DNA from 4 places in the Arthrobacter sp. StoSoilB13 genome. Region 4 is predicted to be linked to each of the others. Evidence: riboswitches for the same ligand, from Rfam matches in the RefSeq annotation. Region 4 holds a riboswitch; each other region holds the start of a gene.

What was found. Region 4 has a riboswitch for cyclic di-AMP ahead of LDP01_RS20325 (NlpC/P60 family protein). Riboswitches for the same ligand answer to the same signal wherever they lie in the genome.
Region 1: it holds a riboswitch for cyclic di-AMP, as region 4 does, so the genes downstream of both, LDP01_RS15100 (M23 family metallopeptidase) here and LDP01_RS20325 (NlpC/P60 family protein) in region 4, are expected to answer to the same signal.
Region 2: it holds a riboswitch for cyclic di-AMP, as region 4 does, so the genes downstream of both, LDP01_RS13915 (hypothetical protein) here and LDP01_RS20325 (NlpC/P60 family protein) in region 4, are expected to answer to the same signal.
Region 3: it holds a riboswitch for cyclic di-AMP, as region 4 does, so the genes downstream of both, LDP01_RS22630 (aggregation-promoting factor C-terminal-like domain-containing protein) here and LDP01_RS20325 (NlpC/P60 family protein) in region 4, are expected to answer to the same signal.

Annotation. Positions count from the first base shown of each region.
Region 1 is NZ_AP024648.1:604,213-611,287, forward strand. It holds gene LDP01_RS15070 (helicase-associated domain-containing protein) at 1-533, opposite strand, end outside; gene LDP01_RS15075 (hypothetical protein) at 621-836, opposite strand; gene LDP01_RS15080 (cold-shock protein) at 1,114-1,497, shown strand; gene LDP01_RS15085 (DUF3027 domain-containing protein) at 1,506-2,144, shown strand; gene serC (phosphoserine transaminase) at 2,227-3,357, opposite strand; partial or broken gene LDP01_RS15095 (iron-dependent transcriptional repressor DtxR) at 3,662-4,358, shown strand; cyclic di-AMP (ydaO/yuaA leader) riboswitch at 4,558-4,787, shown strand; gene LDP01_RS15100 (M23 family metallopeptidase) at 4,794-5,624, shown strand; cyclic di-AMP (ydaO/yuaA leader) riboswitch at 5,770-5,933, shown strand; gene LDP01_RS15105 (C40 family peptidase) at 5,938-6,666, shown strand; gene LDP01_RS15110 (NlpC/P60 family protein) at 6,765-7,075, shown strand, end outside.
Region 2 is NZ_AP024648.1:354,905-361,979, forward strand. It holds gene LDP01_RS13910 (AEC family transporter) at 1-37, shown strand, start outside; gene LDP01_RS13915 (hypothetical protein) at 283-1,674, opposite strand; cyclic di-AMP (ydaO/yuaA leader) riboswitch at 1,661-1,813, opposite strand; gene LDP01_RS13920 (hypothetical protein) at 1,943-2,176, opposite strand; gene LDP01_RS13925 (ATP-dependent DNA ligase) at 2,224-3,291, shown strand; gene LDP01_RS13930 (DUF6480 family protein) at 3,371-3,658, opposite strand; partial or broken gene LDP01_RS13935 (alpha/beta fold hydrolase) at 3,783-4,590, opposite strand; gene LDP01_RS13940 (maleylpyruvate isomerase family mycothiol-dependent enzyme) at 4,587-5,231, opposite strand; gene LDP01_RS13945 (hypothetical protein) at 5,287-5,538, opposite strand; gene LDP01_RS13950 (helix-turn-helix domain-containing protein) at 5,619-6,062, opposite strand; gene LDP01_RS13955 (LacI family DNA-binding transcriptional regulator) at 6,342-7,075, shown strand, end outside.
Region 3 is NZ_AP024649.1:858,443-865,517, reverse strand. It holds gene LDP01_RS22640 (response regulator transcription factor) at 1-585, shown strand, start outside; partial or broken gene LDP01_RS22635 (sensor histidine kinase) at 589-2,083, shown strand; cyclic di-AMP (ydaO/yuaA leader) riboswitch at 2,218-2,375, shown strand; gene LDP01_RS22630 (aggregation-promoting factor C-terminal-like domain-containing protein) at 2,381-3,193, shown strand; gene LDP01_RS22625 (MerR family transcriptional regulator) at 3,391-4,149, shown strand; gene LDP01_RS22620 (pyridoxal phosphate-dependent decarboxylase family protein) at 4,160-5,551, opposite strand; gene LDP01_RS22615 (HAD-IA family hydrolase) at 5,602-6,306, opposite strand; gene LDP01_RS22610 (VOC family protein) at 6,352-6,729, opposite strand; gene LDP01_RS22605 (hypothetical protein) at 6,896-7,075, shown strand, end outside.
Region 4 is NZ_AP024649.1:376,971-384,045, reverse strand. It holds gene LDP01_RS20340 (PEP/pyruvate-binding domain-containing protein) at 1-2,162, opposite strand, end outside; gene LDP01_RS20335 (universal stress protein) at 2,183-3,220, opposite strand; gene LDP01_RS20330 (NAD(P)/FAD-dependent oxidoreductase) at 3,648-4,340, shown strand; gene LDP01_RS20325 (NlpC/P60 family protein) at 4,523-5,290, opposite strand; cyclic di-AMP (ydaO/yuaA leader) riboswitch at 5,294-5,462, opposite strand; gene LDP01_RS20320 (copper resistance CopC family protein) at 5,636-6,259, opposite strand; gene LDP01_RS20315 (NCS2 family permease) at 6,373-7,075, shown strand, end outside.

The DNA of each region.
Region 1 (7,075 bases), on a different replicon from region 4:
TCCAGGCCGCACTGATGGAGCTCGGCTACGAGCTGGACCACGCGTTGGGCGAAAGCCGGCTGCAACCTGACCAGCTCTGTGTAGCTTCGGCCCAGGCCGGCCGGATAGATGCCGATCACGTCCTTCAGGCTTCCAACTGGAAGGTAGAACCGTTGCCGGGAACTCGGTTGTGAGTTTGCTGCCGCAGGAGGATCGGCCCGGTGGATCAGCGCCAACTCCTGAAGCTTTGCGAGAATCGGTTCCAGTGCAGACAGCGTGGAACCGGCAATGACCTTCTTGAGCCCGGCAGCGGAAACACTGTGGCCGGTATCGGCATTCGTGCACAGATGGAGTGTTTCCAGAACCTGCATTTCGGGCTTCGTCAGCCGCTCCAACGCCCGTTGAACGCTGACCCGCGCACTTGCCCTGGCTGCCAAGGCAGCGAAGTCCGGGGCCATGGGAGAAATCAGGTCGGGTCGCGCGGCAAACAAGGCCCGCAGCGAATTGTCGCTGCGCGCTTCCAGTTCCTTGCTGAGCGCGCGAATGAGGGACATCAATCCAACGTTACCGCCACCGGGCCGCTCGTGCGTGGCCAGGGCAAAGCTGCCCCGGTTGATTTGCTATTGACGGTGCTTCATTCGCTACTGCCGGCGCCGTTGACGGATGGCGTCCAACACCAGGACCACTGCAAGCATGAAGGCAACCGGCAGCCCATAGAGGGCGGTGGACGTGATCCACACCGGCGCAACTCCACTGTTAAAGGCGATGGCCATGACCGCGCCCACTGCGGCCAAGGACAGGACGGCGATCATGGCGGCAACGATCATGAGGGGGCGGCGGTAACCCGGGGAAGTCATGCGCCTAACGCTAGCAGCAGGGCCACACGGACCAGGCCCATGGGCAAAGGCGCCGCAAGCGTGAAGCAAAGGCGCCGCAAGCGTGAAGCAAAGGCGCCGCAAGCGTGAAGCAAAGGCGCCGCAAAGCGGCGGCAAAGCATGAATAGGTGGTCCGGCAGGATAACCTTGAAGTAACAGACCAACACGGACCGTGCTGTCTCCCTCGATCCCGCAAATCCCTGCGGATGCGGTGGCGGCACGACGTGTCTCCACAGCAAGAACGAAGAAGGTTGATTACGTGCCCACCGGCAAGGTCAAGTGGTATGACAAGGAAAAAGGCTTCGGATTCCTCGCGGCTGAGGACGGCCAGGAGGTATTCCTGCCCAAGACGTCACTGCCCGCAGGCGTAACCGAGCTCAAAGCCGGTACGCGTGTGGAATTTGGCGTGGCAGATGGCCGTCGCGGTGCCCAGGCATTGGGCCTTCGGGTCCTGGACAAGACGCCCTCCATCGCCAAGGCCAAGCGGATGAACGCCAAGGACCTGGCGCCGTTGGTGCAGGACCTCGTGACCGTGTTGGATAACCTGTCCGGTACTTTGTCTTCCGGCAAGTACCCCGAAGGCAACAAGGCCAAGGCCATCGGTATGGCTCTGCGCAAGGTTGCCGACGAGCTGGAAGCCTAGGAACCGCCATGACTTCGGAATCCGCACAGGATACACAGGCCGGAAGGGACGCACAGGCCAGTCCTGGGGCCGTCACTTCTGCCGCCGACGTCCCTGTCATCGGGGGGAATCCTGTCAACGGGCAAGCCCCTGAAAACAGCGACACCCCTGCGCGGAAGCCGGTCGCAGCGAAGCCGCGGGCAGGCATCCCCGTGTGGCGCACTGGCAAGCCGGATGCGTTCCTGGCCGCCGCCGTCGACGTCGCGCGGGAAGCGGTGGAGACTATCGCGAACCCGGGCGAGGTAGGTGCCCACGTAGGCGCAAAGTCCGAGGGCGACCGCGTGGTCACGCACTTGTTCGAGTCCAAGCTTGCCGGATACGGCGGGTGGCAGTGGTATGCCGTGATCACGCGCAATTCCCGGTCGAAGATCGTCACAGTCAGCGAGCTTGGCCTCCTGCCCTCCGACGATTCCATCCTTGCCCCGGAATGGGTCCCGTGGGCAAAGCGTGTCCGCCCGGAAGACGAGACACCCTTGGTGGAGGAGACGGTGGAGGAAGTGTCCGAGGAAGCCGTGCAGGCCGAGGAAGACGCTGCCGCCGAAGCCGCCGATCCTGACGCGGTGGATAACGACGACGATGACGACGACGTCGCCCGCCTGGGCGATTAACGGCAGCGGCGCCGTCCGGGAAGAACCCTGACGACGCCGTTTCCTGCCTTGCGCGGAATTCCGCGACAGTTACTTCTTCAGTTTATTTCTTGAGTTCGCCCACGACGTAGTCGATGCTGGCGAGCAGGGCCGAGATGTCGTCCGGTTCGATAGCGACGAACGTGGCAATGCGAAGCTGGTTTCGTCCAAGCTTGCGGTACGGCTCGGTGTCCACGACGCCGTTGGCCCGCAGGATCTTGGCGATTGCCGCGGCGTCGATGGAGTCATCGAAGTCGATCGTGGCGATGACGTTGGAGCGGTCCTCAGCCTTCGCGACGAACGGTGTTGCGTACTCGGACGCCTCGGCCCAGGAGTAAATGCGGCTGGCAGAGTCTGCCGTGCGCTTGCTGGCGAAGTCCAGTCCACCATTGCTGTTGAGCCACTGCACCTGCGCATCCAAAGTCACCAGCGTGGACAGTGAAGGTGTGTTGTACGTCTGGTTCAGTTTGGAGTTGTCGATAGCGGTCTGCAGGTCCAGGAAGTCCGGAATCCAGCGGTCGCTGGCCTTGATCCGGGCCGCGCGCTCCAACGCTGCCGGGGAGAACAGGCCCAGCCACAGGCCGCCATCAGAGGCGAAGTTCTTCTGCGGGGCGAAGTAGTAGACATCCGATTCGGCGACGTCGACGTCCAGCCCGCCGGCGGCTGAAGTGGCGTCCACCAGGACGAGCGAACCGGCGTCGGCGCCTTCGACGCGCTTTACAGGGGCTGCAACACCGGTTGAAGTCTCGTTCTGGGGCCAGGCATAGACGTCAACCCCGGCCTCCGCCTGGGAGACCGGCCGCGTGCCGGGCTCGGACGTGATGATGGAGGATGCATCCAGGAAGGGGGCTTTGTTGGTGGCCGCGGCAAACTTGGAACCGAATTCACCGAAGGAAAGGTGCTGGGCCTTTTTCTCAACGAGCCCAAAAGCTGCTACATCCCAGAAAGCAGTGGAACCGCCGACGCCGAGGACAACCTCGTAGCCCTCGGGTGCACGGAAGAACTGGCTGAGTCCTTCGCGGACCGAACCCACCAGGTTCTTGACCGGCGCCTGACGGTGGGACGTGCCAAGAATGGTGGTCGATGCGGCAGACAGGGCCTGGACCTGTTCCGGGCGGACCTTGGACGGTCCCGCGCCGAAGCGTCCGTCCTTGGGCAGCAGGTCGGCGGGAATAGTGATGCTGTTGTCGCTCACGTGTGGCTCCAATGGGTATCGGTTAGAGAGGGGGAGGTGGGCAGGTGGCATCGGCTGCCCCTTCGACTCCCTCATTCTGCCTGACCGGGCCCACCGTCAGGAATCTGCGGGTGTCATAGTCCGCCACGTGGAATGCCGGACCACCACAGGGATTCCGGCCCAGGGAAAAATTATCCAGAGTAATTCCAAATAAGCTAGGCTTGGATTGACGTTCCGGAGGTGTCGGTTGCACACCGTCCACCTTGGCTGGGACGCGGTACGGTGGAGATTACGCAAGAAATGCGTTCGAGGAGAGCTGAGCTGGATGACGGATCTGATCGATACCACTGAGATGTATCTTCGGACCATTTTGGAGCTTGAAGAAGAGAACATCGTGGCTCTTCGCGCGCGCATCGCGGAGCGTCTGCGGCACTCGGGTCCCACGGTTTCCCAGACCATTGGACGCATGGAGCGTGACGGCCCTGGTGATTGTGTCCAACGACCGCCACCTGGAGCTGACCGAAGTCGGGCGCAAGCGGGCCACCGAGGTCATGCGGAAGCACCGCCTTGCCGAGAGGCTCCTGGCGGACGTCATTGGCCTGGACTGGGCGTACGTTCATGACGAAGCATGTCGCTGGGAACACGTCATGAGCGAACGGGTGGAACGGCGGCTCTATGAGTTGTTGGAACACCCCACAGAGTCACCATATGGCAACCCCATTCCGGGCTTGGAAGCCCTTGGCGGCCTCGCCAACCAGCCTCTTTCCCGCCTGGACGTGAACCTGCTGCACGCGATGGACGGGTACGCTGCCGATTCGCGTGTAGTGGTCAGCCGGCTTGCTGAACCCATCCAGGTTGAGCCCGAGCTCCTCACCCAGCTCGATGAAGGCGGAATTCGTCCTGGCGCAACCGTCTCCTTGGAACGGGTGGGGGAGTACATCTCCGTCCGCGTTCCGGGCATTGAAGGAGCACTGGAGTTGCCTCCCGAGGTCGCTGCGCACGTCTTCGTCGCCGTCAGCTGACTCTGAATTGCCCTGACCACGGGAGTGTCGGATCTCACTTTGTGGTGGTTGGCGCGCGTATGACCTGCGGGTTTCCGCGACTGATGATATGGAGCACCCGCAACTCGGTCGTTTTGGAAAGATAACGAATTTATTACTGCGGGCTTTAATCACCTATAGTTATCTACTAGCGCCGATACCAAAGCGTTACCTGATCTGGAGCCGAGCTCTGCCAGCAGATCAGGTGTGTCATCAACTACTGGCAGAGGCGGGGGAACCACAAGCGGCTGCCTAAAGAAGCAGCCTTGGGGTGAAGTCCGCAGCAGAAGTGCCTACTAACGCAAGTCCTTCCGGGGATACCTGTGTGCCGTTTGCGCTTCGTGCGGACCGGGTCTTTGAACTCTCTGACCCGAATCCGACAGCTAACTTCGCAGGCTTTCCAGAGAGGAACAGAGTTTGACATCGCAGAACGTCAGGGGCCGTCGCCGTGCGTCCGGCCCCACTGCTGAGCTGCGGCCAGCCCGCGCCGCAATGGAGATCCGGCCACGCGACACCCCGCGTCAGGTGCGCCGCCGTAAGAGCCCGTTGCGCCAGGTAGCCGACTTCGCGTCAGCCAGTGGTGTAGGGCAGAAGGCCGGTGTCGCGCTTGCAGCCACCGGACTTGCCCTGACTGTAGGTCTGCCTGCCACCAGCCCCGTCATGGCCACGTCGGAATCGGGCCAGACCGAGGCGGCGCTCTCCGTGCCCGGCGGCAGCCAGCCCGAAGTTTCTGCAGCAGCCTCCGCCAAAATCGATTTCAGTCGTGCAGCAGTCGCCACCGCCGCTGACCCGGACGGCAAGCTCAAGCAGCTGTTGAGCGCCCAGTCAGCGGGGAGCATTCAGCGTGCTTCCTCACTTGGCACCTTGGGAAGTCCTCTGGACAAGCTGGTCACGGCATCGCCGTTTGGCTACCGCGTCAGCCCCCTTACCGGCGGCACCGGTGACTTCCACCGTGGCCAGGACTTCGTGGCCCAGTGCGGAACCGCCGTCCACGCCGCCGCTGCAGGCAAGGTCACGTTCGCCGGGTGGCATGAGTACGGCGGAGGCAATCGCGTTGTGATTGATCACGGCAACGGCCTTGAGACCACGTACAACCACCTGTCGTCCTTCAACGTCAAGGTGGGGCAGACTGTCAGCCGCGGCGATACCGTCGCGCTGAGTGGCACCACAGGAGCATCTACCGGCTGCCACCTCCACTTCGAGGTCCAGGTAAACGGCGAAGTCGTAGATCCCATGGGCTGGCTCTGAGCAATTTGATGGTTGTCTCTCGCATCCATGACACGCCCCGTGACCTGAATGTGACATTCACGAACATCTGTTGTACCGTCTAAAGCGCATCGGCTTTTTAGGGGGCCGGTGCACTTGAGTGGATTGCCTAGCTCTGCCACCACTCGAGGTCCGTTCGCAAAAATCGTCTGGCAGGGGCGGGGGAACCAATTTTGGTCTTCGAGTCAGAAGACCTTGGGGTTAAGTCGCAAAAGCTTCCTTGAAGCCGCGCGGCCGGATGACTCCCATCCGAATCCGACAGCTCACCTCGCAGGCATTGGGAGAGGCTACCTTCGTGTCATCACGCACTACCCCTGCGCGCCATCGCGCCGAATTGGTTCGCACGAACCCGTTGAACACCCTTTCCAAGGCTGTCTCAACCAATGCAGGCACCGTAGGCCGCCAAGCCGCCGTTCTGGCCGCAGCCTCGGGGCTCGTTCTCAGTGTTGGACTCCCGGCCCAGGCCGCCGACACCGACGTTTCGAAGTCGGAATCTTCCAGCACCCAGCAGTTGGTCGCCACCGCAGTTGTTACCGCGGAGCCCACCGCAACGGTTTCCTTCGAAAGCCCCGTTGTGGTCACCAAGGAAGCTCCCAAGGTTCAGCGGGCCTCCCAGCGCACGTCGACCGAAGACCAAGCGAACAGCACCCTCGGTGCCCTGTCCTCCAAGGCCAAGGATGCTGCTTCAAGCGCGGCGGCCTCCGGACTTGCAGCAATTGCCTACACCGGCATCGGCCACCCCTACGTTTGGGGCGGCACTTCCCCCAACGGCTGGGACTGCTCCGGATTTACCCAGTGGGTTTACGCCCAGGCCGGCATCAGCATCCCCCGCGTCAATGCCTGGACGATCATGACCCCCACCAGCACCCCTGCCCCTGGCGACCTCGTCGTTCAGAACGGCGGAGCCCACGTGGGCATCTACGTCGGCAACGGCATGATGATCAGCGCTTTGAACCCCAGCCAGGGCACGCTCCTGCACTCCGTGGCCTCCACCGGCACATCCTCGTTCTACACCCTCCGCTAGGAAATCCCATTCGGGGTAAGCCAGCATGCCCCCCAAGTGCTGGCAGCCCATAACCCGCGTGCGGTCCCAGCGTGCGCGGCTACGAAAAGAGAGTAATCATGACCAGTGCAAACAAGGTTGCACGGCATAGAGCTGAGGCCCCCAAGACCAGCTCACTTGCCGTCATTGCCAAGGCTGTCAGCGACAACGCCGGTGGCGTTGGCCGTCAGGCAGCAGTGATCGCAGCTGCGTCGGGCCTTGTCCTGACCAGCGGAGTTGCTGCAAATGCTGCGGACACCAACGTTCAGCGGGAATCTACGTCTGCCTCCACGCTTGACGTGCAGTCTGTTGCCCAGGCCACCATTGCTGCTGATTCCAGCGTTGCCATCTCCTATGAGCGCCCTGTGGTCAAGACTGAGGAAGCCCCCGC
Region 2 (7,075 bases), on a different replicon from region 4:
CGGGGCGTTGGTTATGGTTGCGTGGCTGTTTGGATAGAAGCGATCGAGGCCATGAACAAGCGACACACGAAACAAAAGAGGCAGGCACCCGGGTGGAGCAGTTCAGGGTCGGGTGCCCGCCTCATCTTGTTGCCGTGATTCCGGTTGCTGTGATTCCTTAGGCCCGGCGCAACCGCTGGCAGCTCCAGCGGCCCATCCGATTGCGGAAGGTGGCAGTGCGGCTGCTGCTGCAGTACCGGCCATGCCATCCGACGTGCGCGCTGGTCCTGGGAAGCCGCGTGCTCATTTCAAGATCCCAGTGGCGCCGTCAAGTATGCCGTCCAGGTCCAGGGGTGAATCGCTGGACGGTGTGGTGGTGCTGGGACTGCCGGTCGGCTTTGGCTTTGGCGCCGGAGCCTGTGTTGGAGTAGGTGCCGGAGTGCCCGTGGGGGTCGGCGTCGTCGTGGCAGGTGGGGTGGTGACCGTGTCCGACGGAACCGGGCTCGGGGCCGGCTGGGTTGGAACAGGAGTTGTCACGCCCGGGACGGGAACAACAGCCGACGGGACTGCCGAAGGCACCCAAACAGGATCCGCGAGTGACACTTGCGGAGTCGGAAGGGACGACGACGGCGCCTGGTCGGGTGCCTCTCCTGACGACTGCGTTGCTACGGTTGCCGGTTTTCCGGCCTCGCTGGTGGCCGACGACGCGGAGGCGGTGGCGTAGGACGAGCTGGGTGCAGGGGTGGCCGAAGTTGACTGCCTGCTGTCGCTACCCGTCTTTGCGTCGCTTGCTTCCTGGGCCGGCGTTTCCTGCCCGAAGAAGGGAAGCTCGAAGGCCTGGCTCATGGTGCCAACGGTCAATACCAAGCCCAAGGCCCCAGCGACGACTGCCATGCGCTGGCCCTTTGTTTTGACCGATGCGGCCTTGGTGAGCACGGCGTGTGGTTCATGGCTGAAGGATGATCCACCCAGTGATGAAGCTCCCAGTGATGAAGCTCCGAAGGCAGGGGCGCCGCCAGCCGGGGTTTCGCCAGCACTTGCCGACTTTCGGGCCGTACCGCTCCCGGATTCCTGTGCGCGAAGGGCTTTCCGGCTTGCGAGACCAGAGGCGGCGGTCGCGGCTGCGGCAAGCTGTGCGGGGCTCTTAGCCTGAACGATCGGGATGGCAGCGGTGGCAGGTTCGGGATTCGCTGCGGGTTCGGACGCGACCGGTTCGGGCGCCTGAACGATCGGGATGGCAGCGGTGGCAGGTTCGGGATTCGCTGCGGGTTCGGGCGCGACGGGTTCGGGCGCCTGAACAGCTGGAATCGCAGCAGTTGCCGGCTCCAGAGGAGCAGGGTCCGCCGGAGCAGAGTCCGCTGTTGCAGAATCCGCTGGTGCTGTTTCTGCTGGAGCAGTTTCAGTGGGGACTGTCTCAGCAGAGATAGCTGCCTGGGCTGCCCGTTCACGCTCTGCCGCCCGAGCGGCCGCGCGCGTGGTGGGTGCCGCCGTTTGGGGATTGGAAGCAGAGGCGGGAATAGAAGCAGTGGCGGGTTCCGGCGTCGCGCCTGCTAAACCTGCTTCTGCTTCCGGCGTGCTGGTGGAGGATCCGCTGGGTTGGGGCCCCGACGGCGTCCGGTTGGCTGGGTACGCTCGCGCGCTATTTGGGCGCGGCGCGGCTGATCCATGGTTGGGGACATGGTGGTTGCCTCTCAACGCCTGCGAGGTTAGCTGTCGGGTTCGGACGAGGCCGTCCGGCCGCACATGGCGGCTTCACCCCAAGGGCCTAGGGGAAAAATCAGGCCCGGGAACTCTGGGTCCCCCGTCTCTGCCGCGGGTCTGGCGGATTCCGGTTTGCGGCAGAGCTCGGCGTCAACCCGGAAGCGGCCCAGCGGAGATGAGGGTCGCTCTTCGACGGTACATGAGCGGCATAGTAAAGTCACATTAATGTAACGGGCGGGACGCCTTCCGGCGCGAAGGTCCGTTAGGACTTAGGCTCCGGGGCCGGAGCCGGGGCTGGCAGTTCGTGCTGGATCCTTTGGACTTGGTGTGCGTAATGGGTCTCGGGTCGGAAAATTTCGTCCGCCACACCAAGCATCCCACCCGTGGCACCGCGCCGGACTTTACCCTTGCTGTTCTGGCGCAAGACCCAGAACCAAAGGGCCGCAATGAGGGCAGGTGCTGCCAGCACTGCCACTAGTACGGCCAAGATATCCATGGCCCAAGACTAGCTTCCGCCGCGGGCGGCAGGTAGAACATAGTCGTATGGACCTCCCAGTGATGCCGCCCATTTCGCCCATGCTTGCCAAGTCTGTTCCTTCGATCCCTGATGTGGGTCATTTTGAGCCAAAGTGGGACGGGTTCAGGACCATCGTTTTCAAAGATGGTGATGAGATCATCCTGGGTAGCCGAAACGAACGTCCTATGACACGGTATTTCCCTGAGCTGGTGGAAGCCCTTCGGAAGAATCTCCCGGACAAATGCGTGATCGACGGCGAGATTGTCCTCATAGCTGGGAACAGGCTCGACTTCGAGGGCCTTCAGCAGCGCATCCATCCCGCCGACAGCCGTGTGCGGATGCTGGCCGAAAGCACCCCGTCCTCCTTCATCGGATTCGACATCCTCGCGCTGGGAGACGAGAACCTTATGGACAAGCCGTTTTCCGAGCGTCGCGCCGCCTTGGAGAAGGCACTGGCCAAGGCTGAGGCGCCCGTTTACGTAACACCGGCGGTGACGGACCTTGATCAAGCACAGGAGTGGTTCGTGCAGCTCGAAGGTGCCGGGCTTGACGGCATACTTTCCAAACCGCTCGAGGGGACATACCAACCGAATAAGCGCGTCATGTTCAAAACCAAGCATGAACGGACCGCGGACTGCGTGGTGGCCGGATTCCGCTGGCATAAAACGGGAAAGGTTGTCGGGTCGATGCTGCTTGGGTTATATAACGACGCCGGTCAGCTGCAGCACGTGGGGGTGGTGGCTTCATTTCCCATGGCCAAGCGCGAAAGCCTGGTGGCTGAACTTGAGCCATACCAGACGGAGTTCAGCGAGCATCCTTGGGGTCAGTGGGCCGACCAAGGAGATGCCGCCGCTACTGGTTCCCGGATGCCGGGCGCGCAAAGCCGATGGAGCGGCGGCAAGGACTTCTCCTTTGTTCCACTTCGGCCCGAGCTCGTCATCGAGGTCGCCTATGACTACATGGAAGGCGACCGGTTCCGGCACACCACCCAGTTTCGTCGATGGCGGCCGGACCGGACTCCGGAGAGCTGCACCTATTCTCAACTGGAGGAGCCAGCTGACTATGACCTCGGGGAGATACTGAGGCTGCCGTGACCGGAGTTGCCCCCGCTAATACGTTGCTGGCCCGCTAATACGTTGCTGGGCAGCGACAGGACAGCGGCTTGGGGACGAGCTACTCTTCGTGTCCTTGGTCGCTGCTCATGCTGCCCTCCGCGGGTGGGGTTTCGCCCGGAGGTACGCCGCCTCCAGGCTCAAGTCCCGTGACGTTGCCGTCCAGGGGATCGGGGTTGGCGGAAGCTGCGGGATCGTCGTCCTCGTCCTGGCGCATGTCGGGATCCGCGTGGACATCGTCGGTGTCGCCGGCAGTGACGCCAGCGGTGTCGCCTGTCGTGTCGGCTGGCTCGGCGTCGCCGGAAACTCCGAAGGTCCGGGGATCGTCCTCAGGGTCATAGCTGGTCATGGTCACCCTTCCTAAGCAAACTTACTATTGTGCTTGCCCGGCCAGCCTAGTCTCCAGATCGCAAACCCAACAAGGGGCACCCACGCCGGGTTCCGCCGTCGTGCATCAGTGTGTGCATCAGTGCCTAACTCTGGCGGGAGGTGGCAGCGACGAAGCTCATGATGGCGTCCGCAACAGCTTTCGGCCGCATGTGCTGGGCGACGTGTCCAACTCCGGGGATTTCAACGAGGCGCCCTTGGGGCACCGCGCGGGAGAGCTTAAGCGCCCACTCCGGCCCGGCCACATGATCGCGGCTCCCTCGAAGCACCAGCACGGGAGTCCGGACTTTGGCCAACTGCTTCTCGGTCGGGTACTTCATCATTACCGGCAACTCGGTGAGGTACCAGCGGGGCCCGCATTGCAGGTAGTCCGTGATCACGATCCAGTTGGACGATGGGCTTTCGCGGAGAAGGCCATCCAGGAACAGGGCAAGCGACTGCCGCCCCACGTTCTTGTGGCGTGAGTCAACCACGGGACCCATGAGGACAAGATGCAAGGCGCGTTCAGGCGCATGGAGGGCCGCTTCAATGGCGAACTGCACGCCCATCGAGTGTCCTACCAGGATGTACGACCCGATGCCGCAGGCCCTTCAGTGCTTCTGCGATGAACGCGCCGTAGTCTTCCACGGACAGTTGCCGCCCGGGCTTGGGAGTACCCGCAAAACCGGGAAGGTCCAGCGAGTAGGTGGGCGCGCCCGCTGCCAGTACGGCGTGAAGGCGCGCAAGGTACCGGTGCGAGACGCCGATGCCGTGGATAAGGATGTAAGCGGGCTGCGCGCTCCCGTGCGTCCCCGGAGGATGCGATCCCTCCGTCCAGAGAATCCGACCACCTAGACCGCAAGCCTCGACGTCGGCAGACAGTAACGTGCTCCGCTTGCCTCGGCGCCCCGTCAAGGCCGGGCCTGTTCCAGGAATACCGGAGCCCCGGGGCCGGTTAGCTCGTCCTCAGAGACCGGCCGTCCGGAAACAGCGAGAAGCAGGGAAATGGCCGGTCCTTGTACCTCCGGGCCGTCGCCGTGCTGGAAGTCGGTGTCCGTGGCAACCAGTCGCCAGCCCGCGGCTATCTCCTTGCCGCCGCCGATCCTTGTTGTTGTCTTGACCTGGTAAGCAAGAGCCAACGCGACCTGCCCGGCCGGGTAGTTGCGTGTCATGCCAAGGGGGCGCCGGATGTCTTCGCCATGGACGAACGCTTCCACCAATCGTGTGGCAATCCCCGCCGGTGGTCCCGATGTCCGGGACACTACAGCGCGCAGCGCCGTCAGTGTGCCGCCGGGATCCTTGGCCTTCTCGCGTTCCACCCCCACGGCGTTGTCGCGGTCGAAGTCGAAGCGGGCTTCAATCATTCGCTTGAGGAAGCCCAAACGGGTGGTCTTTGCGCTGTCCACAACGTGCGCCAGTACGTCATGGATGTCCCAGCCCGGGCAAAGTGAAGGCGTCTCCCAGAGTGGCTCGGGGAGCGGTTCCAGATCCTGGATCAGCGCACGACGTTCATCGTGCACGGCGGGCCAAACGACGGAGCGGGAAGTCGAAGCCATACCGCTATTGAAACAGCCCTGGTTCGGGTTTGGGGCTGTTCGACCCGCCCGCATGCTAATCCCGGGTGGCGTCGTCCGATTCGGCGGGGTCGCCGGCGGCGCGCGAAGCGTCGGGGGAGGCGGCAGCGTCAGCCGCGTCCCGGCGTCGGGCGATCTTGGATTCTGTCCACATGGCGACCGCGACGAACGCGACGCACGCAAACATGAAGGTGGCTACGAAGTTCAATCCCATGGCCGATCCCAAGGGTGCGGCAAGGGCCATTGCGGCCACCCCGGCCACGATATGCCACCCTTTGAAATTGCCCACCAAACAAGCGTAACCCCGGGGTAATCAGGTGCTGGCCCGTTGGCTGGGATCGTTGCTTGATCCTTATCACTCCGACGCTTTTAGTCGCTGCGTGCGTCATTTCCGGCGTCATCGCGGCCGTTGTATTCGCCTTTTTCTCCCCCGGAGGTCTCGGCCTGCTTGCGCTTCTGGGTTTCAAGCCACTCCATGATCGCAGCCTGGCGGATTCGCCGGTGCGTGCCGCGGTATTCGACTGGGATTTCTCCGCGGTCGGTCATATTGCGCAGGTAGGTGTGTGAGATGCCTGCGAGCTCCGCGGCCTGGGAGGTCGTGAGCATTTCCTCCACGCTGCTGACCGTGACGGTTTCGCCGCGGCCCAGCCTCGCAAGAAGATCGACGACGGCGTCCCTCGCCTGGTCGGGGAGGCGGTGGACCGTGCCATCGACGAACACGGTGATGTCGTTGCTGTCCTGGAGGGAGCGTGCCAGGTTCCGGGCGTCGTCGGCCGGGAGGCCAGCTGTAACGCGGGGAGCTATCAATGCCATGGCAGAAGCCTAGCGCGGTGCCGGCTTTGTGGCTGCGCGGGACGAGGCTTGTGGCTGCGGGGGACGAGGGAGCTAGCCCGATTCGATGCTTCGCTGCGTGCAAGACGGTAGGAGTCGTCTTCTGCGCAGCGAGTCGTCGAATCGGGCGGTGGCGGCGCAAAAGAAACCCGTTGACAGGAAGCAGGTAACGCGCGTAACCTAAATCACACGTTCCAAGTAACGCGCGTTACCAATATCCGCATTACCAACAGGCATCAGAACCAGGACCCGGAGCATTCAATGGCGAAAAGCACCACCCCCAACAAAGCCGCGGCTGTGCGGCAGCGGGGGGTCACCATGAATGACGTCGCCAAGCACGCCGGCGTCTCCCGGACCGCAGTCTCGTTCGTGCTGAGCAACCGCGAAAATGCCAGCATCTCCGAGGAAACCCGCACCCGTATCAACGATGCCGTGCAGGCACTGGGCTACCGCCCGAACGCCGGAGCACGTGCGCTGGCATCCCAGCGCAGTGATTGGTACGGGATCGTCACCGAGATCGTGACGGCACCGTTCGCCGTCGACATCATCAAAGGAGCCCAGGACCAGGCATGGATTGATCGCCGGTTCCTGCTCATCGCGCCCTCCGACCAGGCCGATGCCGTAGGACCCAACCAGGGCTTGGAAGATGCCGCCATTGAAAAGCTGCTGGAGCAACGAGTGGAAGGACTTCTCTACGCAGCCACTTTTCACCGGGGCGTGCACGTTCCGCAGAGTGCCAACGAAGTACCAACCGTGCTGATCAACTGCTTCGACGCGGACGGAAAGCTGCCCTCGATCGTTCCTGACGAGCGTGCGGGTGGCAGGGTCGCCGTCGAGCGCTTGCTTCAAGCCGGCCACACCCGGATCGGAATCATCAACCTTGACCCGGTCATTCCCGCAGCAGTTGGGCGATTGGAAGGTGCCCGCGAAGCACTGGCCGTCGCAGGACTTGAGCTGGACCCGGAACTGGTGGTGTCCGGATACGCAACAGCCGA
Region 3 (7,075 bases), 480 kb from region 4:
GATGGACCGGAAGCTGTGAAGCTTGCCAAGGACTTCCGCCCCGACGTGCTGGTGCTGGACGTGATGCTTCCAGGATTCGACGGCGTCGAGGTCCTCAACCGGATCCGCGCCTTCGCGCCGGAAGTGCCCGCACTGTTCCTCACGGCCAAGGACGCTGTCCAGGACCGCATCGTTGGCCTGGCCGCCGGCGGGGACGACTACGTCACCAAGCCCTTCAGCATGGAGGAGGTTCTCCTGCGCCTGCACCGTCTCGTACAACGCTCGGGCGTTGCGGCCATGGATACCGCGGAACTGGTAGTGGGTGATCTCACCCTCAACGTGGACACACGGGAGGTTTCGCGCGCCGGCGAGGACATCCAGCTCACGGCAACGCAGTTTGAGCTTCTTCGTTATCTCATGGAGAACCCCAAGCGGGTGGTCAGCAAGTCACAGATCCTTGACCGCGTCTGGGACTATGACTTCGGCGGGCAGGCCAACATCGTGGAACTGTACATTTCCTACCTGCGCAAGAAAATCGAAGCCAACCACCCGCCAATGATCCACACCATCCGTGGCGCTGGCTACGTCATCAAGCCTGCGGACTGAATCTTGTCCACCTCTTCCGGAGTAGCCCGCAAGACCCAGCGGAACTGGCTCAATCCCTCCACCTGGCATCTGCGCACGCGGTTGGTCCTGGTGGCGATGGCATTGCTGGTGGCGATTTGCGGTGCAGTTGGAGTGGTTAGTTACGCCTCCATGGACATGTACTTCAACAAACAGCTCGACAAGCAGTTGGAGCAGGCATCAGGCCGCGCGAATGACTTCGGCAGGGCCGCCGTCGAACTTTCCCTCCAGCGGTCGGCCGGATCCGCTGGAGGCCCGTGGCCAAGGCGCCGGGACACTTAACGCGAGGATCGATGGTTCCACGGTCATCAACTCGGGCTTCCTCAACGCAAACGGTCGCCGCGTCGCACTCTCGGCAGAAGACAAGCAGATCCTGCTATCGCTCCCCCGCGACAACCGGCCCGTAGACCGTTCATTGTCCAACGGCGACTATCGGCTGGTGGCAGTTGAGACCAACTACGGCGATGTGATTGCGACAGGCCTGCCGTTGGCTGACAAGCAAAATGCCGAGGCCTCGCTGGTATGGACCATGGTGTTTGTTTCACTTGGCGGCCTGGTGCTGATCGGCCTCGCCGGCACCGTCATCATCCGCCGGACCATGCGGCCACTGGAGCAACTCTCGGAGGTTGCAACGAAAGTATCGCGCCTTCCCCTCGACGCCGGTGAGGTGGCACTCGCGGTGCGCGTACCGCCGTCGGCCGCTCATCCTGGAACTGAAGTTGGCAGCGTGGGCCACGCTTTGAACCAAATGCTCAACAACGTTTCCAGGGCCCTGGAAGCCCGTCAGGAGAGCGAAACCAAGGTCCGGCAGTTCGTTGCCGATGCCTCCCACGAACTTCGGACACCGCTGACCGCCATCCGTGGATACACCGAGCTGCTTCGTATGACGGAGAACTTCACGGAGGACGGCAGGAAGTCGCTGGCGCGGGTCCAGAGCCAGTCGGAACGGATGACCACGCTTGTGGAGGACCTGTTGTTGTTGGCGCGCCTGGATGAAGGCCAGCCGTTGAAGGTCACGGATGTGGACCTGACGCAGCTGGTGATCGAGACAGTCAGCGACGAAAAGGTGATGGCACCGGACCACATCTGGAAGCTACAACTCCCTGACGAGCCCATTACGGTGCGCGGGGACGCAACCCAGCTGCATCAGGTGCTGGCCAATCTGCTGTCCAACGCCCGCAAGCACACCGATCCAGGTACCACGGTGGTCGCAGGCGTCATGCTTTCCGCCGACGGTAGCGCGGTGGTCACCGTCACGGACAACGGGCCTGGTATTCCGACTGCTTTCCAGGGGCGAATCTTCTCGCGTTTTGCCCGGGCTGACGCGGCGAGATCGGGGTCGGAAGGGACCTCCGGATTGGGCTTGTCAATCGTCGAATCCATCGTCCAGGCGCATGGCGGCAGTGTGGAAGTAACGTCCCAGCCGGGACGCACGGAGTTCACTCTCCGACTCCCCGCAGCTTTGAACGAACGCATATAACGAATCAGGCAACATGACTCGCCGTGAACGTGATCTCTGTTACCCAAATGTGACTTAAGCCGAAACCTCCTGTACCTTCGAAAGGGTGGGTCGCCCCTAACTGGCCCACACCCGGGATGCGCCGAGCTCTGCCACTTCCCGGAGTTCCGTTCTCATTCGAGGCAGAGACGGGGGACCCAGAGTCTCCGGGCACAGTACTTTCCTTGCCCTTGGGGTGAAGCCGCAGCTACGCGCGCGGCCGGATGACCTCATCCGAACCCGACAGCTAACTCCGCAGGCGCTGAGAGGTAATCACACATGTCTGAATTCAACGATCAGACGCGCCCTTCCGCGCGTCACCGTGACGATCACAACGCTCCCCTGACGAAGTCGCAAACCGTTCTGAAGAACGCTGCACGCCGCGGCAAGACCGGGCAACGAATGTCCGTTGTTGCAGGAGTCGTTGCCGCAGCATTGGGCGTCGCATCGCTTGGCCAGGCCGCAAACGCCGCATTCAATCTCCCCGAAACGAGCCGGGCGTCCGAGACGCAGGCTACCGCCCAGGCCAGCAACAAAACAGCTGAAATCTCAGCGTCCTTGGATGCTGCTGCCAAGAAGGGCGCTGCAGACAGGGCCGCTGCAGACCAGGCAGCTGCGGCACAAGCCGCCGCCGAAAAGGCTGCGGCCGAGAAAGCCGCCGCCGACCAGGCAGCTGCCGCACAGGCCGCCGCCGAAAAGGCTGCCGCTGATGCAGCCGCCAAGCAGGCTGCCGATGCCGCCGCTGCTGCAGCCGCAGCCGCAGCCGCCACTCCCAAGGCCGTGGACGATCCCGCCGCTGCCAAGGCATACGCCGCCAGCATCCTCGCCAACTACGGCTGGGGTCCGGGTGAAATGACTGCCCTGAACACACTGTGGGAGAAGGAATCCAACTGGCGGACCACCGCGACCAACACCTCCAGTGGTGCCTACGGAATCGTGCAGTCATTGCCCGCTTCGAAGATGGCAACCGCAGGCGATGACTGGCTGACCAACTACCAGACCCAGATCAAGTGGGGCCTGAACTACATCAAGGAACGCTACGGCTCCCCCTCGGCGGCCCTTGCCTTCCACTTGGCCAACAACTGGTACTAAGCCGACTCAATAAGCAGGCTTGAGCCCACCCCAGCGGGCTCAAACCATGCAGGGCCCGATTGCCGCCCCGCTTTCCGCCGTTCGCAGCAGTACTGATGCGCCCGGGCGGGAGGCGGGGCGGTTTTCGCGTTAAATGTGCCTTCCGGGTTTCACACCCACTTGCACCTGACGTTGCGTCAGGACTTAGCGTTGTGCCCATGACGGGAACAACAGGATCCGGGCCGTGGAGCATCGGTGAGCTGGCCACAGCATGTGGTGTCAGCGTGCGGACGCTCCACCACTACGACGAGATCGGGCTGCTGTCCGCAAGCCAAAGGACATCGTCCGGTCATCGCAGGTATTCGGAGGGCGACCTACGCCGGCTATACCGGATCAGATCGCTTCAGATGCTGGGGCTTCCGCTCGCGGCCATCGGCAAGGCGCTGCAAGCGCCCGAGGATGATCTGGAGTCCCTTCGGGGCCTCCTCCAACAGCAGCTGGTCCATGTGCAGGAGCACGCCCGGCAACTCCAAGCGCTCCAAAACCGTTTGGGCGAGCTGTTGTCACGCATGGACGGACACGCCATGCCCACCCCTGAACAATTCATGTCAACGTTGGAGATGATTACCGTGCTCGAAAACAACTTCACAGCCGAACAACGCCAGCAACTCGCGGACAAGCGGGAAGAACTCGGCGCAGAAAAAGTCGAAGCTGCCAAGAAGCAGTGGGCTGCCCTTGTGGAAGAAGGACTGGCGCACGTCCAAGCCGACAGGCCCGTCACGGACCCCTCAGTCCAGGAATGGGTGCGCTCATGGGACGGCATAGGTTCCATGTTCCACTCCAGTGAGGACACCAAAGCCGCAGCACGTGCAACCTGGCAGGAAAACAGCCAGGCCATCAGCGCGGGACTGCCGTGGACCGCTGAGCAGCTGGGCGGGTTGATGGCATACCTGGAGAAGGCGCGCTCGGCCTTGTAACAGGACGCCTCTATGCTTCCGGTTCGGCCTCTGCCGCACCTCGAACGGCTGCGATGGAGGCAGCTACGTCACCTGCGTCCGTGGACCAGTTACTCACCGAAATTCGCAGGATATCGCGTCCGCGCCACGAGGAACCGGACATCCACACAATGCCTTCGGCCATGAGCCGCTGAGTAACGCGGCGTGTGCGGTCATCACTTCCGAAGACGACCGATACTTGCGTGAAAACGACATCGTTGAGAATTTCCACGCCCGGGATACCAGCGAGGCCTTCCGCCAACGCGCGGGCGTTTGCTGCAAGCCTGTCCACCATGGCAATGACTCCGGACCGGCCCAACTGACGGAGGGCAGCCCATACCGGGATGCCCCGGGCCCTACGGGACAGTTCCGGAACTTTGTCGAACGGATCGCCCAGTCCGGTCTCCGTTGCAATGAGGTAGCTCGTGTGGACGCTGAAGGCGCGTCTCAGCGCTTCCGGCCGGGAGACGATGGCCAAGCCACAGTCGTACGGGACGTTCAATGTTTTGTGGGCATCGGTGGCCCACGAATCGGCTGCCTCTACTCCGGCCAGCCGCCCGCGCAGTTGTGGGCTGACCGCAGCCCACAATCCAAATGCGCCATCCACATGCACCCAGGCCTCGCGGTCATGGGCTACAGCAATGGCTTCGGACATCGGATCGAACGCTCCGGAATGCAGATTGCCTGCCTGCAGGCACACGAGGGAAGGGCCGGGTTGTTCATCCATGGCATCCGCGAGTGCCTCCGGCAGGATCCTGCCTTGATCGTCAGTGTCCACGGGAACGCAGGCTCCCAGCCCCAGGTACCGCAGGGCGAGGTCCACGGCGGCGTGCCGTTCGCGGCCTGCAAACGTGGTGATCCGGGGCGCCCCGGTCAGGCCCAGGTCCGCGAGGTCCCACCCTGCCTCGTCCATCAGGTATTGACGCCCGGCAGCCAGCCCGGCGAAGTTGGCGGTGGTAGCGCCAGTGGTGAATCCGACGTCGGACCCTCGCGGAAGATCCAATAACTCCAGGAGCCACGCCGCTGCGGATTCCTCGATCGCGGCGGCGGCCGGGGTCGCAAACCTGAGCCCGGCATTTTGGTCCCATGCCGAGACAAGCCAATCTGCAGCCATGGCAGCGGGCAACGTCCCGCCCATGACCCAGCCGTAGAAGCGTCCGGACTGGATTGCCATCAACCCGGGCTCAGCCAATGCGGCGAGCTCATCTACTACGTCAGCCGCGTCCGTTGCTTCATCGGGAAGTCTCGAAAGAAGGCTCGAAGCGACTTGGTCGGCGTCGGACGTGGGCCGGACAGAACGGCCGGGCACCGATGCAAGCCAATCCGTAGCGTGCGCCATGGCCCGCTCCAGTGCAGCACCGTACGCCTCCGGCAACGCAGACATGCGCACAGCCTACTCCCGCTTCACTGGTTGGAACAGCGGAGGCGAACAGACTAAAGCGTGAAGCTGATGAGGTGACCGCCGTCGTCGTCCTTCACGGCAGTGACGGTGACTGCGGAGTAGTCGGGGATACGCCACATGCCCGGCTCAAGCTCGCCACCGGCGTCGCCGACCACCACGGTTCGCATCCCGGCGGCCCGGGCGGCTGCGATACCTGCCGGGGCGTCCTCAAAAACCACGACGTCGGCTGGTTCCGCGCCCAGCAATGCTGCGGCTTTGAGGTACCCCTCCGGGTGCGGCTTGCCGCGCGTAACGCCTTCGGCGGTGACCGCAGTAGTTGGCATGGAAAGGCCAGCGGCCTTCATCCGGATATCGGCAAGGATGCGGTCCGCGGATGTGACGAGCGCAATGGCGTCGTCCGGCAAGGCAGCGAGCAGCGCTTCGGCGCCAGGGAGGGCAATCACGCCGTCGGTCCGCGTTCGTTCCATCTGGCCGAGCTCGGCAGTCAAGGCTTCAAGATCGGCTCCTGCTGGAGCATACCGGCGCACAGTATCGCCTGCTTGCACGCCGTGGGACGTCCGCAGGATCTCGTTGTAATCCAGGCCGTATCGTTCCGCGAATTCCAGCCACACCTGCTCGACGATCGCTGTGGAGTCAACCAGTGTTCCGTCCATGTCGAACAGGACAGCACGGACGGTCAGGGTTGGCGATCGTTCGGCTTGTGCGGAAGGCGAGGTTGGTTCGGCAGGATGGCTCATGGCTCCATCCTGCCGCACCATGCAGGGGTGGCGTCGAACTGTGACCTAGCCGTTGGGCCGGTGCGGAATGTACTGCACAGCCCACTTATTGCCGTCCGGGTCCGCAAAGTGGACGAAGTGTCCCCAGTCCTGGACATCGATATCGCTGACTTCGACGCCATTGGCCTTGAGGTGCTCGTGCGCTTTGTTGATATCGCTCACCACCATTTGCAGGGATGGCGCTGTTCCCGGAGGGGCATCGCTGAGCCCTTCGCCGATGGCGATGGAACAAGCCGAACCCGGCGGAGTCAACTGCACAAAGCGGATGCCGTCCATGGGACGCTCATCGAAATCGGCGTTGAAACCAACTTTGTTGACGTAGAAGTCCTTCGCGCGATCCACGTCGGACACAGGGACAAACACCAGTTCAAGTTTCCAGTCCATGCGCCACAGGCTAACCGGGCACGCCGGAAAGCGGTAGGGGCCGCGTTGACTCATCAAAGATGCCCGCGTAGCGGTATTCGAGGAATCATTTGAGAATGCCCGCGTAGCGGCGTGTCCGCCGGGGCTGGTGTCCGCCGCTTCGGCAGTGTGAGCCATGGAGCTTTCGATGAGTGAACGCAGGGCTGTCACCAAGGCGATTGCCACCCGTTATGCCCGCTCGGACCGGGCGGCGAAGAAACAGGTTCTGAACGAGTTGTGCGCGACGACGGGCTGGCACCGGGACCATGCCCGGAAGGCTTTGCGGCCCATCAAAGACGCGACCGCCGCGTTCCCGTTCCCCATCCTT
Region 4 (7,075 bases):
TTGTATTTGGGCAGCTCCCTCATCCCGGCAAACCTGCGCGTACGGTCCAACGCCGCACGGACCAGCTTGGCATGGAGAGGACTCTTGGCCCTTGCCCGCGCAACCAATCTGGCAACCTGTTCATCTGCCTCCCGGGCAGCTTTCCCGAACTGCTGGTCGGGTGCGTCCGCCGTGTGCTCGAGCCGCAGATAGTTGACCACGACGCCGAGTATGTGGGTTGGGTCGTCCGACCATCGGGGCATGCCGAGGTCGATCTCAGCCACAGCCCTGTGCCCGTAGGTGCGGAGGAAAGCTTCAAGCCCGGATTGCGCAACTGCTGGTAGTGCTCTGTCCTTGTACTGCTGAACGAGTTCGTCGAGTGTGGGGTAACTCAGGAAGGCCAAGGCCTCCGGATCTTCCCTGATCTCCTTGGCAAGCTGCCACAGCGCAAGGTCCATCTCGGTGGTGACATTGTTGGGTAGCCCGCGGATGACTGTTTGGAGCTGGTCCCAGGAGGCTTGCCCGCCCAACACCTTCCGGACGAGTCCAAGCATCGCAAAGCCCAGAACGGGAAGGGGCAGCACTTGGGGAACCGTTGCGAATACTTCCTCCCCCAGGATTCGCTGCACGTGGGCAATTCGCTGGTGGGCGGTGACGCCCTCCGGCACCCGGAGGGCCTGATGGAGCTCTGCCTCAAGCTGCTCTTGGCGCTTCATTGCGGCGTCGGGACGGAAAAGAGCCCGGACTACCGACTCAGGGACACGGTATTTAGCAGCAACAGGCGCAACGTGCCTGATGAGTCTTATCGGAGTTTTGATGGTGACGGCGAACCGCGGGTCATCGAAGAGGCCGCGAATCACCGCCGCGGAACGGGCCTCCATGATGTCAAAGATGCGCGGCACAATGGCCCGGCCCACCTTGCTGCGCAGCACGGATGTGAAGTCGAAGAAGATCCTCTGCCCGGCCTCATAGTAGGGCGATGGTCCCGAGCGTGGATCGGGGACATCGAAAGCCGCCCTGCGGGCAACGCTGGAAGCTATCAGGCGGATACCCGCCAGGCCCATGGGCGTCAGAGGCCTGGTGAGTCCTTGGGCGAGGCTGAAGTTCAGGAACGCGTGCTCACCGGGAGTCGCCGGCACCCGCGAGGTCAGCGGATAGAGGGTAGTAATGGGCCTTGCCTGCGTGAGCCAGAGTTTCCCGGACGAATCGATCGCCCATTCTGTATCCTGCGGGGCTCCATAGTGGGCCTCGACGCGCCTTCCCAACTCGGCCAGCGCGTGGATCTGGTCATCGCTGAGGCACGGCTGCACGGCGTGATTCTTGGTTGCCGCGGCCTGACCGGCCCGCTCAATTCGTTCGGTGCCACCGCCGGCAAGCGATCTGATCTCTACCTGCCGGTCACCCAGCGACCGCTTCAGGATGGAGTTGGTCTGCATATCAACTACGTACTGATCGGGATTAACGGCGCCTGACACTACGGCTTCTCCCAGACCAGGGCTGGCATCGATCACAGCTTCACGGCGCCGACCCGTCACCGGGTTGGCCGTGAACATCACACCGGCCGTCGCGGAATCCACCATCTCCTGGACAACGACGGCCAGCGTCACCGTGGCATGGTCAATACCGTTGGTTGTCCGGTAGCTCACTGCCCGGTCCGTCCAGAGCGATGCCCAACAGCGGCTTACGGCGTCCAGAACTGCGTCTGCTCCCACTACGTTCAGGAAAGTGTCCTGCTGCCCGGCGAAACTCGCGAAGGGCAAGTCCTCGGCCGTGGCTGAGGACCTCACTGCGACGGGGGCTGCGTCTCCCAACCTCCGATACGCCGTCCGTACCGACTCAGCGACGTCGGTGGGAACTCCGGCGTCGAGCACCAAGGATCTTGCCCGGGCGGCTAGCCTATTCAGTTCGTCAAGGTCAGAAGCTCCGGCGTCCTGTAGAAGTGCAAAGATCTCCTCCATTCCAATCGCTGAAAGGGCGTACCGGTAGGCGGACGTTGTAAGGCAAAAGCCCGGCGGCACTGGAAGGCGGGCGGCATTCAGCTCGCCGAGATTGGCGGCCTTGCCGCCTACCTCGGGGAGCATGTCCGCCCGGATGTCCGCAATATCCCGAATGAAGACTTGCCCGTTTACATCCGGGCCCGCGCTGTCTTCCTGCCTATGCTTCCCGGGCTGCTGGTTATCCATGGACGGTTCGCGCCATGGCCCTAAGCCGCGCCGAGCATGGGTCCGAATTTGGGCCGGTCTGCCAGCCGCGGATCCTCGCGGTCCGGAACAACGAGGACCGGCCCCTTGGCGTGATGAAGCACGCCATCAGATGTGGAACCAAGGAGCATGCCCGCGAAACCACCCCGGCCCCGCGTACCCAGGACAACCAGCTCCACGCCCCGGCTAGCCTCGACCAACACGTCCACTGGTGAGCCGTCCCTAAGGTCCGTTTCCACGGGCAGCTGCGGGAAGTGGCTGCGGAGCCAGGCGACGCCTGCATCCAATTGGACCTTAATATCCGCGAACAGGGCATCGCGATCCAACGGTGCCGGCACCCAGGCCAAGGAGCCGCTGTACTGCGGGACTGCGCAGATGACGCGGAGTTTGGCCCCCATCCGCTGGGCTTGTTCGGCTGCCTCGAGAACGGCGACGCGGGCCTGCTCCGAACCGTCCACACCCACGGCGACGACGTTTTCCACCGTTCGCGGCCCGGCCTTGGCGTGCTCAGCCTTGATGTGCTTGTCCTCGGTGTTCTCGCCCAAACGATCGGCGCAATACAGCGGGACCGTTACGGTGGGGCATTTTGCGTGGGCCGGCAAGGCGCTGCTGACCGAGCCCAGGAGACGCCCGACAAAGCCACCACGGCCACGGCTGCCGAACACCAGGAGTGCAGCGTTCGCAGAGAGGTCAAGGAGGACTCCCGCGGCATCCCCATTCTCCACTGACGCATCGACGTCAATGTTGTAGCTTGAGACCTTATCCATGGCTTGCTTGACGATTGCTTCCGCGCCCTCGCGGATCACGGAATCGTCCACGGTGGCGTATCCGCCGTCGAGGCCGGACGCTGCGAAGATGGGCACCGAATAAGCCGTGACTATATGCAGGGGAAGTTGGCGCCGTTCCGCCTCACGCGCAGCCCATACAAGGGCGCATTGACCATGCTCGGAACCGTCCACTCCGACGACGATTCCACCAGGCGCCACAGCCTGGTCCCCGCCGTCCCGTGGTTCTTCAATGTGTCTGCCGTGCTGGTCCATGGGGCCCGCCTCTCCACCTACTGCTTGATGTTCCGGCCATTCTGCCAGAGGTTCTCCCTACCGGTGATCCCTTGCTGGCGCGCAACCAATAGCCGGGGCCGAAGAAACCCTCGGGGTTCTCCTTCCAATGCCCACTATTCTCGGTTGGCAATGCCGAATCAAGGCGACTTTGGGCTATGTGGATAACGGTCCGGGCTCGGTTTCCGGCACGCTCACCACGCGCCGGGTTGCGCTGCGGATGAACATCCAAAACACGCTGTCGCCGAGGCTATCCATGGCAGAAAAAGTTCGGTAGTGTTCGAGTCACCGAATGGCCGGCAAAGGTGTCCCAGGACACAACCCGGCCATTTATTTGCGGCCGCTTGGGGAACTCGGACGCGATCCAGCGCGCTGCCGAAGGCACACACGTCAAGGAGGAACCCAAGCAGTGTCACTCACTCCTGATTCCGTCACGGAACGGACTACCACCGTGGTGATCGGCACCGGCCTCTCCGGCCTGGCTGTTGCCAGCGAGCTCAGCCGCTACGGCGTCGGTTCCATCGTGCTGGATGGCTTTGGTTCTTTATCGACCACCGGACCAGCGGTCCACACGGGAATGCTCCAGCGCTGCGACGCAGCAGACCCCGCGGCAATGCAGGAGCGCAACGAGATCCTGCGCCATTTGCGCAACTACGCCGCCAGCCATCACTTGGATGTCCGCACCACCACACGCGCTGTCCGGCTGGACTTCCTGGGTGGCGACTCGTCGTTGCAGCTTGGATACGGACCCGTCGCAAGCCTGACCACGGGCAGCCTGAGGGCTGGGATGAGCGTCTATGGCCCCCTCGAATCCACCCCACGTCAATGGGCCGTGCATACAGCCAGCGGGGTTCTCCTGGCAGACCACATCGTGGTGACGCGCTGCGCCCAGAGCCAGCTGCGCCGAATGCTTGCCGATCTGGGAATCGCCATAGGCCAGAACTTCGTGGCAGCCATGCGTGCAGTCGGGATGCACTTGGTGGGCGTTGGGGAACTTATTACACCCACGCCCAAGGAAGTACTACGGCAAGCCAAGGCAGTGGGGCAAGCGATCTCATCCAAGGTGGCCCTCCCCGCCGGGCCGGGCATCGCCCTCGCCTAGAACCTGGCCTGGAGCCTTTACCTGGAACCCTGCGCGTAGAAACCTGGCGGAGAACCCTGGCCTTGAAACGATCGAGCCAACCAAAGCATGTTCCTAAAAAGAACAAAAATTAACCCAAAAGGCCGGCGCCTCCGAAGACATTTGTCCTCGAAAGCACCGGCCTTTGAGTTGGAGCGTGAAGCTTAGGCGCCAGCGCGTACGTACGTGATGGGGCCGGTTGCGGTGAGCCAGCTGATCGGGTGGATGCCCGTCTGGTTGCCGTTGATGCCACCGCTGATGGCCTGGCCGTTGCCGATGTAGATGGCTACGTGGCCGGACTGGACGATCATGTCACCGGGCTGGGGGTCGCTGACAACCTTGCCGTAGTTCAGGAACTGCATGGGTGCGAGGTCGCCAACCGGGATGCCGGCAGAGCCGAGGGCCCGTTCCACCATCGCGGTGCAATCCTGCATGATGCCGATCTGGGCGTAAGCCGAGGCGACCATGGCAGCGTTGATGCCACCAACAGCCGGAGCTGCAGCAGGCGCGGATGCCACTGGGGCGGTAGCCGTAGTAGTTGCAGCGGCCTGGACGGTAGCCGCTGCGGGCGCCTTCTTGGCCGCCGGAGCCGGAGCAACAGGAGCCGGCTTTTCAATGACGGGAGCCGCTACGGAAGCAACCGCGGGGCGCTCGAAGTTGATGGTGGCCGTCGATGCGGCCGTAACAACCTTGGTGGGACCCTCGGTAACGGTCTCGGCGACAGTAGCGGGGCTGGAGTCGCGCTGAACAGGGGTCTCTGCTGCGTGGGCAGCGATGGAGCCCGTGAGGACCAGGCCTGAAGCTGCTGCGATGACAGCGGCTTGGCGACCTGCGCCGGATGCGTTGCTGGCAACAGCCTTGGAGATGGAGATGAACGGATTAGGACGTACGCTGTCCGCCTTACGACGGCCGCGAAGAATGCGTGAAGACATGAAAGAGCCTCTCCCGATGCCTGCGAGGTTAGCTGTCGGATTCGGATGGGAGTCACCCGGCCACTATCCCCCGCTGTGCAGCGGAAGCTTCGTGACTTCACCCCAAGGCGCGCTCTGAAAGCGGGCCAAAATGGGTTCCCCGTCTCTGCCGTAGGTTTGTCTGCGAACGGATTCCGGACTGCGGCAGAGCTAGGCAATCAGACCGGAATGCCTGTTACGTGGAACAGGCACAGGTACAACCGTACGGGAAGATCACCCCAAAGTCACATTTACGTAACGAGCAGTTCGTTTTTGGCGTGTCGCAGTAACCGTTTCGAGATCTTCGCAAGTATGTAGAAAACCCCGCTATTCCGGGGAATTTTCGCCACCCGGGTCGTTGGGGGCCGCTAGCTTCTTCCGGGCTGTAACAGCGAGGAAGATCACCAGACCGATCGCCACCACAGCGAGGCCAACGATGCTCCAGGGGAAGGGCTGGGAAGCTGCCGGAGCCGGCTCAGTATTTTCCGTACCGGGGGCCGCTGTGCCCGCCGTCGGAACAGCCGCCGGAGCCGGGGAGGAGGCACCTGCCGAGCCGCTCGCCGTCGTCGTGCTTGTCCCGGAAACTGTGAACTTGAAGGTTCCCTCGATCGGGTGGGAGTCTGAACTGACCACACGCCACACCACGGTGTATTCGCCGGCTGGAGCGCCCTGACGCAGCTTCTGGACAGCCCTGTTGTCGATGATTTCCACTGCGCCATCTGCCCAGTTTTCGCCCCCGGCGGTGACGGTCACGCCGGAACCGATGGCCAGTGGCTGGTTGTTGAACGTGATGGATACCGACGCCGGCACTTCAGCCACCCTGGCACCGTTGGCCGGGGTTGTTGATTCGGCGACGTCGTGCGCGGAGGCCGGAGCAGCTCCAAGCAGCAACGCGGAAGCGAAAGCAAGAGCGGCTACGACGGCGGCCAGAAGCGGGCGGATGGTACGCATGGGGCGGTTTCTCCTAGTGTTGGCTTCCTTACAGACTAGGCGAATCGTTCCAGCACCCCACATTGGCGGGCATAGGATTTGAGAGCAAACTCCCCCGATCACCGGAGACCTTCATGCTTAAACAAGGTTCTGCAATCGACCGCTACTTCAAGATCTCCGAGCGCGGGTCCACATACTCGCGCGAAATCCGCGGCGGCTTCGCGACCTTCTTCGCCATGAGCTACATCGTGGTGCTGAACCCGCTGATCCTCTCCGGGGCAGACTCGAGCGGAGCATCGCTCGGCTTCACGGCCGTAGCGGCAACCACTGCTTTCGTTGCGGGCATCCTCACGATCCTCATGGGCGCTTGGGCCAAGCACCCCTTCGCCGTGGCAACGGGCCTGGGAGTGAACGCATTCGTCGCCGTAACGGTTGCCTCCCACCCTGAACTGACCTGGCCGGACATGATGGGGCTGGTGGTGCTTTCGGGTGTCACCATGCTCATCCTGGTACTCACCGGATTCCGCACGGCCGTTTTCAGGGCCGTCCCGGAAGCGCTCAAGACGGCAATCGTGGTGGGCATTGGCCTGTTCATCGCCTTGATCGGGCTGGTCAACGCTGGTTTTGTCCGACGCATTCCGGATGCCGCCGGCACCACGGTCCCGCTGGGCCTTGGCGTGGATGGCAAGCTGATGGGCTGGCCGACGTTGGTGTTCGCTGTCGGCCTGGTCCTGACCATTGCGTTGGTGGTGCGAAAGGTCCGCGGGGCAATCCTGATCGGCATCGTGGTGTCCACCGCCCTGGCCGCCATACTCGAATTCACGCTTCACATTGGTC